DNA from 4 places in the Streptomyces sp. NPDC090499 genome. Region 1 is predicted to be linked to each of the others. Evidence: riboswitches for the same ligand, from Rfam matches in the RefSeq annotation. Region 1 holds a riboswitch; each other region holds the start of a gene.
What was found. Region 1 has a riboswitch for cobalamin ahead of ACIQVL_RS00375 (cobalamin biosynthesis protein). Riboswitches for the same ligand answer to the same signal wherever they lie in the genome.

Region 1 (3,292 bases):
CGGCCTCGCCCCACCCCGGCCTCGATCACCCCGAAGTCGATCTCATACACCGCCAGGACCGCCTCAGTTCATCTTCCGTTCATCCAGGTTGCCTACGGTCCAACAGCCAATGACTTCGAAAGATTGCCTGGGTAAATGGAAAACTTCTCGCTGATCCTCGCGATTGTGGTGGTAACCGCACTCGCGTTTGATTTCACGAACGGTTTCCACGACACCGCCAACGCGATGGCCACGACCATCTCGACCGGTGCGCTCAAGCCCAAGATCGCGGTGGCCATGTCCGCCGCGCTCAACCTGGTGGGCGCCTTCCTCTCGGTGGAGGTCGCCAACACGATCTCCAAGGGTCTCGTCGACGAGAACGGCATTCGTCCCGAGGTCATCTTCGCCGCCCTCGTCGGCGCCATCCTCTGGAACCTGGTGACCTGGCTGGTGGGCCTGCCGTCCAGTTCCTCGCACGCCCTCATGGGCGGTCTGATCGGCGCCACCGTCGCCTCCGCCGGTTTCGGCGCGGTCCACGGCGACGTGCTCGTCACCAAGGTCCTGCTCCCGGCGGTGGCCGCCCCCGTGGTCGCCGGTCTCGCGGCGGCGCTCTCCACCCGCCTCTCCTACACGCTCTCGAAGGACGCCGAGGACGAGGCCACCCGCAAGGGCTACCGCGCCGGCCAGATCGCCTCCGCCGGCCTGGTCTCGCTCGCGCACGGCACCAACGACGCGCAGAAGACGATGGGCATCATCACCCTCGCGCTGATCGCGGGCGGTGCCATCGCCCCCGGCTCGAACCCTCCCACCTGGGTCATCCTCTCGGCCGGTCTCGCCATCGCGCTCGGCACCTACATCGGCGGCTGGCGGATCATCCGCACCATGGGCACGGGCCTGACCGAGCTCCGGCCGCAGCAGGGTTTCGCCGCCCAGACCAGCGCGGCCACCGCCATCCTGGCCTCCTCCCACCTCGGTTTCTCGCTCTCCACCACGCACGTCGTCTCGGGCTCCGTGATGGGCGCGGGTCTCGGCCGCAAGGGCGGCACGGTCCGCTGGTCCACCGCGACCCGCATGATGGTCGCCTGGGTGCTCACCCTCCCGGCCGCCGCGGTGGTCGGCGCGCTCGCCGAGTCCGTGACGGACCTCGGCGACTGGGGCACGGCGGTCGTCGCCGTCTTCCTCGTGGCCTCCAGCGCCGCGATCTGGAAGCTCTCCCGCCGCGAGGTCGTGGACAGCAGCAACGTCGTCGCCGCCGAGGAGCCGGCCGGCGTGGTGACCACGGCGATCGCCGCCGTGACCCCGCCGCCCGCGGGCCCGGTCCCGGTGACGGACGACCTGACCGCCACCATCCCCGCCCCTGCCTCCGCCCCGGCCGCCACCGCGACCGACCCGGCCGCCACCGTCTGACCCCGAGGAAGAACCGACATGAACATCGACTGGGCAGCCATCGGCTCCGTCTTCGGCGTCAGCCTCGTGGCCACGGTGGGCCTGGTGGCCCTCTTCACCCTCGGCGTCAAGGGCCTCTCCGCCCGTGAACGCGCCACCGCCCAGGGCGACTCCGCGGCCCTGGCCGTGACGGCCGCCTGGCTCTGCTTCGCCGCCTGCGCGGCCGCCGTGGCGTACGGCATCCACCTGATCGTGGCGAAGGCCTGAGCCGGGAAGTCCTCGCCGGCACCGGGAAGGCTCCTCTCCGTCCGCACGGAGAGGAGCCTTCCGCATACCCCACAGGCCCCGCCGGACACCCGGTGTGGGCCTTCCCACACACTCCCCTCGCAGGTCAAAGGCAAGTTGACGGGTCTTCCGGGGGCGTGGTGGACTTCCGGAGCCATGTACGGCGGCAAGGGAGGAAGCCGGTGTGAATCCGGCGCGGTCCCGCCACTGTCACCGGGGTACCTGTCCCCGGAAGCCAGGAACTCCCACCGCCGGTCTCGTCGAACCAGGGCGCGGACACCCTGAGTGAGGACATAACGCCATGCGCGGCTGCCGATCGAGGTCGAGTACCCGGCCCGTTCCCGACCCCGTCGCCGACCCCGCGGCCGGCTGAGCCGATGGGTGCCGACCGCGTCTTCGCGTACGGCGCCGCCGCCGGCCTTCTCGGTGATCTGCTGCTCGGCGATCCGCGCCGCGGGCATCCGGTAGCCGTCTTCGGACGGGCGGCCGGGGCCGTGGAGCGGGTGCTGTGGCGGGACCACCGCGGGTGGGGCGCGCTGCACACCGCCGTCTGTGCCGGGGGCGCCGTGGCGCTGGGTGCCGCGGCGCAGCGGGTCGTACGGCCGTCCGCCGTCGCGTCCGTGACGCTCACCGCGGCCGCCACCTGGGCCGTCGTCGGAGGCACTTCGCTCTCCCGTGAGGCCCGGACCATCGGGCGGGCCCTGCAGACGGGTGACGTCGAGGCGGCCCGTGCCCGGCTGCCGCATCTGTGCGGACGGGATCCGCAGGCCCTGGACGCCGACGGGATCGCCCGTGCGGTCGTGGAGTCCGTCGCCGAGAACACCAGCGACGCGGTCGTGGGCGCGCTGGTGTGGGGAGCCGTGGGGGGCGTCCCCGGGCTGCTGGGGTTCCGGGCCGTCAACACCCTGGACGCCATGGTGGGGCACAAGTCGGCCCGGTACCGGCGGTACGGGTGGGCTTCGGCGCGCCTGGACGACGTGGCCGGGTGGCCGGGGGCGCGGCTCACCGCCGTACTGGCCGCGGCGGCCGGGGACGACCGGCGGGGGGCCGTGCGAGCCTGGCGGGCCGACGCGGCGAAGCATCCGAGTCCCAACGCGGGGCCCGTGGAGGCGTCGTTCGCGGGGGCGTTGGGGGTGCGGCTCGGGGGGACGCTGTCGTACGGAGGGCGGGTCGAGCACCGGCCGGTGCTGAACGGGGAGGGGCGGGCCGTGGAGGTCGCGGACATCGAGCGGGCGGTGCGGTTGTCGCGGCGGGTGGGGTGGCTGGCGTTGGGCGTGGGTGCGGCGGGGGCGCTGCTGCGGGGGACGCTTTCACGGCGCCCGGCACCGAAGTCACCGGCCGGAGGCCGCTCATGAACAACGGAGGCCTCCTCGTCGCCGGTACCACCTCCGACGCCGGGAAAAGTGTCGTCACCGCCGGTATCTGCCGGTGGCTGGTGCGGCAGGGCGTGAAGGTGGCGCCGTTCAAGGCGCAGAACATGTCCCTCAACTCCTTTGTCACGCGCGAGGGTGCCGAGATCGGGCGGGCGCAGGCCATGCAGGCGCAGGCCTGCCGGGTGGAACCGACCGCGCAGATGAACCCGGTGCTGCTCAAGCCCGGTGGTGAGCAGAGCAGTCAGGTGGTGCTGCTCGGCAAGCCCGTC
Region 2 (3,292 bases), on a different contig from region 1:
CCTCCAGACCGTCGGCGAGGACGACCGGCTTGTCGTCGGCGAGGAGTTGCTGCCAGACCCGGTCGGTCTTGGTGCGCGCCAGGATGCCCTTGGGCGCCTCGTCCGCGAAACGCCGCCTGGCCAGGAGTTCGAAGTTCAGGCCGGCTCCGTCCACCGCGTCACGGAGCCGGATCGGCACCGGGACGGCGTTCTGGTGGGCCAGGAGTTCGGTGAGCCGTACGAGGACGGCGGTCTTGCCGGCGCCGACGCCGCCGACCAGCAGATAGGGCCGACGCGTGTCGCGCTCCCGCAGCCGTTCGGCGATGACCTGCGCGACCTCGTCCCTGCCCACGATCTCGGCAGTGTCGGGGCCGGCGGTGGGCACCAGCTTGCGGGGATCCCGCAGCGCCTTGGCGAGATAACGCCGTTTGGTCCACCGGTACCACCAGAACAGGAACAGTGCGGCGGCGACGGAGGCGGCGAGGACCGGACCGACGAACTTGAAGACTGTGTTGAAGCCCTCTCCGTGCTGCCGCCAATGCTCGAAGACGGTCGACTTGCTTCTGATGAGGATGACCAGACCCTCGACCATCCAGGCGAGCAATGCCAGCGCGGCGACCGTCCAGACCGCCCGCGTGACGTTGGCGTAGGAGACCCACCGGTGCCACTTCCTGGGACGGGTGGCGCCGCGGTGGGCCTCCATACGGATCGTCAGGGCGTGCCAGCGGCCCACGAGACCGGCTCCGACCCGGTTGCCCGCGCGTCGCAGGCCCAGTGTCGCCATCGGCGCGTCGCGGGGTAGCTCCTTGCCGGGCGGGTGACGGACGACCCTTGTCATGGTGCCTTCTCCTTGCGCGTCCCAGGAGTGGTTCTCGGAACGGAGGGCCCCCGCAGGCACCGGCACCTCCTTCCATGGAAGCACTCCCGGCACAGCCCGCAACCCGGGCGCCCCACCGGGGAAAACGGGAGGTTCCCGCGTGCGGGAGTCCGGCAGACTCGCACCATGGACATCACGATCCGGCCCGTGGATCCCACCGAACACGCCGCACTCGGCGAGCTCACCGCCGAGGCCTACCTCCGGGACGGGCTCCTCGACTACGGCGAGGACGACGCGTACCTGCCCGTGCTGAAGGACGTGGCGAGCCGGGCGGCCGCCGCCGAGGTGCTCGTGGCGGTGGACGGCGAAAGACTCCTCGGCGGCGTCACCTTCGTCCCCGGCCCCGGCCCGATCACCGACATCGCCCGCCCCGGCGAGGCCGAGATCAGGGCGCTCGCGGTCGCACACGAGGCCCGCGGCCGAGGCGCCGGCGAGACTCTCGTCCGCGCCTGCGTCGACCGCGCCCGGGCCACGGACGGCTGCACGGCCGTCGTCCTGTCGAGCCAGCGCGGCATGCACACCGCCCACCGGCTCTACGAGCGCCTCGGCTTCGTCCGCACACCGGAGCGCGACTGGAATCCCGTGCCGCACCTGGACGACATCACTCTCCTCACCTACGAGCTGACGCTCCGACACCTCCGCGACACAACATCTGGGGGTGACACGACAGCCCGGCACTAGATGTATGCTCATGCTCGCTGTCGCCGCAGGGGAATCCGGTGCGAATCCGGAACTGTCCCGCAACGGTGTGCTTGTGCATGTTCGTGCACAGGAGTCAGTCCGAGGACCTGCCGACAGCACGCCCGGCCACCCGGTTCGGGCGTTCTGACGTCCGGGCCTCGTGGAGTGGGCCGGGGTCTCGACGCGTGCCCGCGCGCTCGTGCTGCCCGCTGCCCTCCGCCAGGCCCCGTGCCCAGCGAGGGAGAGCCCCACGTGACCATCGCGCCAGCCGACCCGGCTTCGGCGACCATCTCCGTGGAATCCGTGGAATCCGTGGAAGAGGACGGTCCCGGTACCGCGTTGCTGCGGACCCTGACCGAGCTGACCGCCGACCTCCCCGACGCCGACCCCGGCCGGGTCGCCGCCGCCGCGTTGCGCGGCCGGTCCGCGCGGGCCGACGCGTCGGAACTGCGCGAGCTGGCCACCGAGGCCGCCGCCGGTCTGATCTCGGAGGACCCCGCCTACTCGCGGCTGGCCGCACGTCTGCTCACCGTCTCCATCCGCGCCGAGGCCGCCTCGCAGGGCGTGACGTCCTTCACCGAGTCCGTCGCGGTGGGGCACCGCGAGGGCCTCATCGCCGACCGGACCGCCGAGTTCGTCCGGCTGCACACGGCCCGCCTCGACGCGCTGGTCGACCCGGCCGCCGACGACCGCTTCGGCTACTTCGGCCTGCGCACGCTGCACAGCCGCTATCTGCTCCGGCACCCGATCACCCGCCGCGTGATCGAGACGCCCCAGCACTTCATGCTCCGGGTCGCCGCCGGTCTCGCCGAGGACGACACCGCGCGGTCGGTCGACGAGGTCGCCGCGCTCTACGGGCTCATGAGCCGCCTCGACTACCTCCCGTCCTCCCCCACCCTCTTCAACTCCGGCACCCGGCACCCCCAGATGTCGTCCTGCTACCTCCTCGACTCCCCGAAGGACGAGCTGGACTCGATCTACGACCGCTACCACCAGGTCGCCCGGCTCTCCAAGCACGCCGGCGGCATCGGTCTGTCGTACTCCCGCATCCGCAGCCGGGGTTCGCTGATCCGCGGCACCAACGGGCACTCCAACGGCATCGTGCCGTTCCTGAAGACGCTGGACGCCTCGGTCGCCGCCGTGAACCAGGGCGGCCGGCGCAAGGGCGCGGCCGCGGTCTACCTGGAGACCTGGCACTCCGACATCGAGGAGTTCCTGGAGCTGCGCGACAACACCGGTGAGGACGCCCGCCGTACCCACAACCTGAACCTCGCGCACTGGGTCCCGGACGAGTTCATGCGCCGGGTGAACGCCGACGAGCAGTGGTCGCTGTTCTCCCCGGCCGACGTGCCGGAGCTGGTGGACCTGTGGGGCGAGGAGTTCGACGCGGCCTACCGGAAGGCCGAGGCCGCGGGACTGGCCCGCAAGGCCGTCCCGGCACGTGACCTGTACGGCCGGATGATGCGGACCCTCGCGCAGACCGGCAACGGCTGGATGACCTTCAAGGACGCGGCCAACCGGACCGCCAACCAGACGGCCGTCCCCGGCCATGTCATCCACTCCTCCAACCTCTGCACGGAGATCCTGGAGGTCACGGACGACGGCGAGACGGCCGTCTGCAACCTGGGGTCCGTGAACCTCGGTGCGTTCGTGGACACGGCGACCGGTGACATCGACTGGGACCGCCTCGACGAGACCGTCCGCACCGCCGTCACCTTCCTCGACCGGGTCGTCGACATCAACTTCTACCCGACC
Region 3 (3,292 bases), 790 kb from region 1:
CCGTCGCCAGGGCGTCCGCCGCCGTCGCGTCCTCGGGCACCACCGCGCAGGCCGTCCGCCGCACGGGCGGCCGCTCCCCCGGGGGCGCATCCGCCGTCGTACCGAAGTCGACGACCAGCCCCACCCGTTTGCGGCCCCCGACGGCGGCGGTGTCCGCGCAGATCGTCCCGAAGTCCGCCGTGCCGCGCGGCTGCGACGCGTCCGTCGAGTCCTCGCTCACCGCGAAGCGGAACCCCTCGACCGAACCGTCGGCGGGCTGCGCGGTCGAGGGGCCCTGCGTGGCGTACGTCCAGTGCGCGCCGTCCCGCTCCCAGAAGGACCAGTACCGGTAGCCGGTGGCCGCCGCCGGCCCGGCGGCGGCCGTCGCGCACAGCGTCAGCGCGGCCAGGAACAGCAGCCCCGCACGGCGGACCGCGGTCACGGCTGCTGCTGCTTCCGGCGGCCGCTGAACAGGAAACCGATGCCGATACCGGCGACGAGCCCGGTGCCGACGATCCACCACACGCTGTTGCCCGACTTCTTCTCCTCGGCGTGCTTCGCGGCAGCCGCCCGCGGGGCCGGTCCCGTCGCGTTCAGCGCCGTCACCAGGTTCGTGCCGCCGAAGTCACGCGGGTCCGCGCCCATCGCGTGCGCGGCGAGGATCAGTTCGGCGTAGGCCGCGGGCCCGCTCTGCTCCGCCCACGGCGCGGCGTGCGCCTCCAGCCAGGCGTACGGCTTCCTCGCCTGCCCCGTCCAGCCCTGCGCGGCCAGGGCGACGACCGCGTCGGCGGTGTTGCCGTAGTCCGGCTGGGGCGCGGCACCGGCGAGCGCGGAGACGAGATGGCCGCTGCCGGACATGGCGTCCGCCAGGTACGCGGCGCCGTTGCGGGCCACCTCCTCCCGCGTGAGCGTCGTGCCGGAGCCCGCCGCGCAGGCGGGCCCCTTCGCCGGGGCCTTGCCGGCCGTCGTCACGAACCCCTTGCCGAGGGCCCCGAGCACCCCGGCCGCGGTCGCGTCCGCGTTCGCGGTCAGCTTCCCCTGCTTGTCCGGCTGGTAGGCGAGGGCACCGCCGCCGTCCCGGCCGCAGGGGACGGACCACTTGGCGAAGAGGTCGTACGGCGACCTGTCCGCACCCGCGCCGGCCGCAGCGAGCGCGCCGGCGACCACGCCGGTGGAGTTGGTGTCACTGGGCGAGCCCGGGGTGTAGCCCCAGCCGCCGTCCTTGTTCTGCACCGACTTCAGCCAGGTCACGGCCTTGCCTGCGGCGCCGTCGTGCCCGCCGACCGCCTTCAGCGCCTGTACGGCGGCGGCCGTGCTGTTCGTGTCCACCGTCACCTTGGTGTCACAGGCCGCCGTCGGCTCGGCGCGGAACGCGGCGAACGCGCCGTTCGCGCACTGCTGCCCGGCCAGCCAGTCCACCGCCTTCGCGGCCGGGGTCACCCCCACCGCACGCTGGGCCAGCAGGGCGAGCGACTGGCGCCAGACGCCGTCGAACTTCGGGTCCGAACCGCCGTACAGCCCCGACGGGAGCACCGTCGACGCGGACGGCGACGGGGTGCCGGCGGCCAGCGCGGTCGTCGCGGGCATGGCGGCACCGATGACGGCGGTGGCGGCCAGCACTCCGGCGGTGCGGCGGAGGACGGTCATGGTCGGCGGTGCCTCTCCCTGCGGGGAGCCGGGCAGCACGGGAGACCCCGGCGGCTCGGCTCCGTAAACCTCGACGGTGCCGTGCGACGACGGGCGCCGGCGCACGTGAGCCGATCAACGTCCCGGGCGCGGTGGTCCGGCTCGCCACTGCTGGTGGCTCACGGTTGCGGGTCAGCGCCGGAATTGCACCGGCTTCCCCCCGTACGGGTGATGACGACCCGGCTACCCTACCGGCCGCCCGGGGGGAAGCTGAGAGGGGGCTGTGCAGGGACCGTCTCGTTATGGTCGTGCCATGACGGGGAGACTGCTCGGGGCGGGGCGTTCGGCCGACGTGTACGAGATCGACGAGGCGTGGGTGCTGCGCCGGGACCGGGACGGCCGGGGTGACGCGGCCGCCGAGGGCGCGGTGATGGCGTACGTACGGGAGCACGGGTACCCGGCGCCCCGGGTGCGGCCCGCCGCGTCCCGTACCGGACTGGTCATGGAGCGGCTGTCCGGACCGACCATGCTGGCGGCGCTGCTGGCGGGGGAGACGGGCCCGGCGGAGGGCGGTGCGCTGCTCGCCTCGCTGCTGCGGCGGCTGCACGCCGTGCCCGGCCGGGACCCGGCCGACCCCGGCGCCCGGGTCCTCCACCTCGACCTGCATCCGGACAACGTGATCCTGACCCCCGACGGTCCCCGGGTCATCGACTGGACCAACGCCGAGGACGGGCCGCCCGCACTCGACTGGGGCATGTCGGCGGTGATCCTCGCCCAGGTGGCCCTCGGCGCGTACCCGTTGGCCCGTGACCTGCTGACGGCACTGCTCGCCGGTGCCGTCGAACTGACCGAGGACGGACTGACGGAGGCCCTGCGCCGACGGGCGGCCAATCCGACGATGAGCCGGGCGGAGGTCGAAGTGCTCGGCGCGGCGGGGCAGTTGATACGGTCGATCGCCTTCTAGAGCTCTGCCGCCGCCTCTGCGGACCGCCCCCGGGTGAAACCGTGGCTCCGCTCCACCTTCGCCACATGCAGGGTGTAGCTCTCGTACCACTCGGCCCGCCCGCGCCGCTGCGCCGCGCGGTGCTCGGTGTCCGTCCGCCACCGCGTGAGCGCGTCGGCGTCGCGGAAGTACCCGACGGTGATGCCCAGCCCGCCGGGGGTCTGCGCGTGGTCCATCCCCAGGTACCCGGGGATGTCCTTCACCAGGTCCTCCATACGTGCGTTGGTCTCGCCGTAGCCGCTCTGGTCCCGGGTCCGCACCGAGGTGAAGACGGCCACGTAATAAGGGGGTTCGTAGGCCTCGACGGGCACGACAGGCACTTCGGGGTGATCGCTCATGGCCGCACCGTAGGGCGGAGCGCGCCCGGTGATCCAGCGACTTTCCCGAACGGGACGCCCACGGGATCGAACTCTTGACCAAAGCCGCCGAGCGGGTCCGGCGAAGTCGGCGGCGGAAGGAACTGCACCACCGGCCACGACGCCGCGGTAGCCGGTAGCCGGTACATCGCGGCGCATCCAGCGCAGCGTTCAGGCCGCGTCCGCGAGCGGTGCGATGTCCGCCGACAGGTGGCGGGCCATGCGGCGCAGGGCGTCGTCGCAGGCGTCCGGGGTCTCGCCCACCGCCACCCAGAGGGCCAGCCGGTCGGCGTCGGTGGCGTACGGGCCCGCGGTGACGTGGTTGCCG
Region 4 (3,292 bases), on a different contig from region 1:
CGAGCCCGATGACGACGGCGAACGCGGCCACCGCGAGGACGGCCGACCACCAGGTGCCCAGCCGCGGCTGGAGCCGCTTGCCGAGGATGGTGGCGGCGACCGCGAGGAGCACGCTGAGCAGCATCATCAGGAAGTACAGCGTGGTCCGCTTGCCGATGGTGTCCGGGTCGCCCACCGACGGCGGGTTGGCCGGGTACTTCAGGAACGGCACCACGTACACGGCGACCAGGGCGCAGCCGGACAGCAGCAGCGCCGTGGCCCGCGGCGAGAACCGGCCGACGCGGCCGAGGGCGAAGCAGTAGGCGAGCGCGGCGATGCCGCCGAAGGCGACCCCGTAGACGAGGACCCCGGTGGCGAGGCCGGCGGTGGACTGCAGGGAGCGGGAGACGACCTCCATCTCGTGCTCGTGCGAGTGGGCGTCCTCGAAGCCGATCGCCTTGTCGACGTTCGGCTCACCGAGTACGTAGGCGACGACGAGGGCGAGCAGGCCGGCGGCCAGGCCGGCGAGCATGCCCCGCACCAGGAGGTTGCGGACCGTTGCGGAGTTCATGGGTGGTACGGCGCCCCTCGCGTCAGTGGCAGGGGAAGCCGAGCAGGTGGCGGGCGTCGTGCACCCACTCGTGGACGTCCGTGCCGCTGAACACGGAGGTGGCACCTTGTTCGGCGCCGACGAAGTAGAGCAGGATCAGCATCAGGATGCCGAAGAAGACCGCCCAGGGAGCTATCGCGGACAGCGGCAGCTTGGCGGGAACGGCGGGGGTGTTGGCTGTCGGCGGAGCGACGGTCTGCGCCATGGCAGGACCTCCTCTGGGAGTTCGCGTCCCAACTCGGTGGTGCACAGGACGACGGCCACGGGTCTGACTCACGAGCAGCTGTGGGGCTCTCGCATACAGTGGCGCGACCGTTCCGGATTCCCACCGGGTTCCGTCTCGCCGTCGTCGATATCGGACAGACCGTACCGCGTGTCAGGAGCACGGCCAAGACCGCACCATCAGGCGTGATCTTCGTCTCGCGCCTGATGGGCGGCCGTTCGAGCGGGTCAGCCGGGTGCGGCGAGGCCCAGTTCGCGCTCGCCGAGCGGGGCGAAGAAGCGCTCGACGTCGGCGTCGGTGACGTCGGCGAGGGTGGCCGGGGACCAGTGCGGGGTGCGGTCCTTGTCGACGACCTGGGCGCGGATGCCCTCCACCAGGTCATGGGTCGTCAGGGTCGCGCAGGACACGCGGTACTCCTGGTCCAGGACCCTTTCCAGAGAGCCGAGTTCGCGGGCCCGGCGCAGCGCCGCCAGCGTGACCTTCAGGGCGGTGGGCGACCTGGTGAGCAGGGTGTCCGCCGCTTCCTTCGCCGCCGGGTCGCCGTGCGCGTGCAGCCGCTGGACGATCTCCTCGACGGTGCCGGCCGCGTAGCAGGCGTCGATCCACGCCCGGTGTCCGGCCAACTCCCCGTCGGGAGCCTGCCGTACCCGCCGGGCGAGTGCCTCGGGCACGGGCAGGGTGGCAAGGTCGGCGACGAACGCGGGGATCGAGCCGGACGGCATGCAGTGGTCGGCGAGTCCGCAGAGCACGGCGTCGGCGGCACCGATCGCGGCGCCCGTCAGGGCGAGGTGGGTGCCGAGTTCGCCGGGGGCGCGGCCGAGCAGGTACGTGCCGCCGACGTCGGGCACGAATCCGATCCCGGTCTCCGGCATGGCGATCCGCGACCGCTCGGTGGCGATCCGGACGCTGCCGTGTGCCGAGACGCCGACCCCGCCGCCCATCACGATGCCGTCCATGAGCGCGACGTACGGCTTGGGGTACCGGGCGATGCGGGCGTTGAGCCGGTACTCGTCCCGCCAGAACGCGGCCGCGGCCGAGCCGTCGCCGTCCCGGGCGTCGTCGTGGACGGCGCGGATGTCCCCGCCCGCGCACAGGCCGCGCTCCCCCGCGCCGGTGATGACGACGGTCCGGACGGCCGGGTCCTGCTCCCACTCCGTGAGCGCCTCGTCGATGCGGCGCACCATGGCGTGGGACAGGGCGTTGATGGCCTTCGGCCGGTTGAGCGTGAGGTGCGCGGCCCGTCCGTCGACGTGCAGCAGGACGTGTTCGTCGGCGCCGGTCATCCGGACACCTCCGCCGGGCCGCCGGTCACGATGAGGCGCATGTTCTCGTCGGTTCCTTCCGGGATCGGGTGGACGCGTGGGTCGGGGACGATCTTCTCCCGGCCGTCGTGTCCGCGGCACACCGACCCGTCGAAGGGCGCCCCGGGCCTCGGTCGCGCCGGCCGGCGGCCGCCGGCCGAGATCGGCGGCCGCGCTCAGGTCCGGCAGCTGCGCGGCATCGGCCACCGCCGGGTCCACCACCCCGGCCACAGCTGGGCGAGACCGAAGGCCGCCTCCACCACGAGGAAGGGCCACAGCAGGCGCGGCGCGCCGTGGCCCAGCGCGTACGCCTGCCAGGCGGTGAACAGGCTCCGGGCGGCTCCGTCGAACAACCCGTGCAGCGGCTGCGGCCCGACGATCCGCAGAACTGCCCAGACCACCACGACCGAGCCCATCAGGTTCGCGTAGAGGGTCTGCATGGGGTCCAACGCGGGCAGGACGCCCAGTCCGAACGCCCCACCCGCCGACGACAGGGCGTCATGGACCAGGGCATAGGTCCAGGGTGTGGCGAATCCCGCGGTGACGACGAGGTCGTACCAGGCGCTCGCGCGTACGACCCGGAGGTAGGCGCGGTGTGCGGGGGCGGCGGACGGACGGCTCACGGCGAGGCTCCTGCTGATCGAGTGGCAGCGGCGGCCTCACGCTGGACAGTGGAGTACGGTCCAAGGTCAAGTGCGAGTGGGGGGAAGGTCGTGCGTATCGGGGAGCTGGCCGCGCGGACGGGCATGAGCAGGGACACCATTCGCTTCTACGAGCGGATCGGCCTCGTCACGGGTCGCCGACTGGCCAACGGTTACCGGGACTTCCCGCCGGAGACGGTCGCCTGGCTGGACTACGTGCGCACCGCGCAGACCCTCGGCTTCTCGCTGGCCGAGATCGGCCGACACATCGCGGAACTGAGCGAGGCGCCGGACACGGCAGGGGCGTTGTCGACGCTGTTCGAGGAGAAGATCGCGGTGGTCGACGCACGCATCGCCGAACTGACGGCCCTGCGCGGAGAGCTGGCCGGACGCGTCGGCACCGGATGCCCGTTGCGGGTCGACGCCGAGGGCGGCTGAGCGCGGCCCGACGGGCTGCTCGGCCGGTCAGAAGGCCGCCCGCGGCCACGGCCCGCAGGCGTACCCCCGGTCCGAACTCGCGGGCGGCGAACCGGGGCCG

Region 2: another riboswitch for cobalamin. It lies ahead of ACIQVL_RS35360 (ribonucleoside-diphosphate reductase subunit alpha); the one in region 1 lies ahead of ACIQVL_RS00375 (cobalamin biosynthesis protein).
Region 3: another riboswitch for cobalamin. It lies ahead of ACIQVL_RS04010 (prenyltransferase/squalene oxidase repeat-containing protein); the one in region 1 lies ahead of ACIQVL_RS00375 (cobalamin biosynthesis protein).
Region 4: another riboswitch for cobalamin. It lies ahead of ACIQVL_RS29480 (CbtB-domain containing protein); the one in region 1 lies ahead of ACIQVL_RS00375 (cobalamin biosynthesis protein).

Annotation. Positions count from the first base shown of each region.
Region 1 is NZ_JBIVXP010000001.1:69,303-72,594, forward strand. It holds gene ACIQVL_RS00365 (anion permease) at 136-1,386, shown strand; gene ACIQVL_RS00370 (hypothetical protein) at 1,405-1,632, shown strand; cobalamin riboswitch at 1,775-1,915, shown strand; gene ACIQVL_RS00375 (cobalamin biosynthesis protein) at 2,028-3,005, shown strand; gene ACIQVL_RS00380 (cobyric acid synthase) at 3,002-3,292, shown strand, end outside.
Region 2 is NZ_JBIVXP010000012.1:106,176-109,467, forward strand. It holds gene ACIQVL_RS35350 (ATP-binding protein) at 1-817, opposite strand, end outside; gene ACIQVL_RS35355 (GNAT family N-acetyltransferase) at 983-1,537, shown strand; cobalamin riboswitch at 1,532-1,690, shown strand; gene ACIQVL_RS35360 (ribonucleoside-diphosphate reductase subunit alpha) at 1,790-3,292, shown strand, end outside.
Region 3 is NZ_JBIVXP010000001.1:857,469-860,760, reverse strand. It holds gene ACIQVL_RS04015 (SCO2322 family protein) at 1-421, opposite strand, end outside; gene ACIQVL_RS04010 (prenyltransferase/squalene oxidase repeat-containing protein) at 418-1,626, opposite strand; cobalamin riboswitch at 1,734-1,863, opposite strand; gene ACIQVL_RS04005 (phosphotransferase) at 1,919-2,569, shown strand; gene ACIQVL_RS04000 (antibiotic biosynthesis monooxygenase family protein) at 2,566-2,946, opposite strand; gene ACIQVL_RS03995 (hypothetical protein) at 3,136-3,292, opposite strand, start outside.
Region 4 is NZ_JBIVXP010000008.1:424,199-427,490, reverse strand. It holds gene ACIQVL_RS29485 (CbtA family protein) at 1-550, opposite strand, end outside; gene ACIQVL_RS29480 (CbtB-domain containing protein) at 573-794, opposite strand; cobalamin riboswitch at 831-972, opposite strand; gene ACIQVL_RS29475 (enoyl-CoA hydratase/isomerase family protein) at 1,040-2,095, opposite strand; gene ACIQVL_RS29470 (hypothetical protein) at 2,290-2,736, opposite strand; gene ACIQVL_RS29465 (MerR family transcriptional regulator) at 2,827-3,192, shown strand.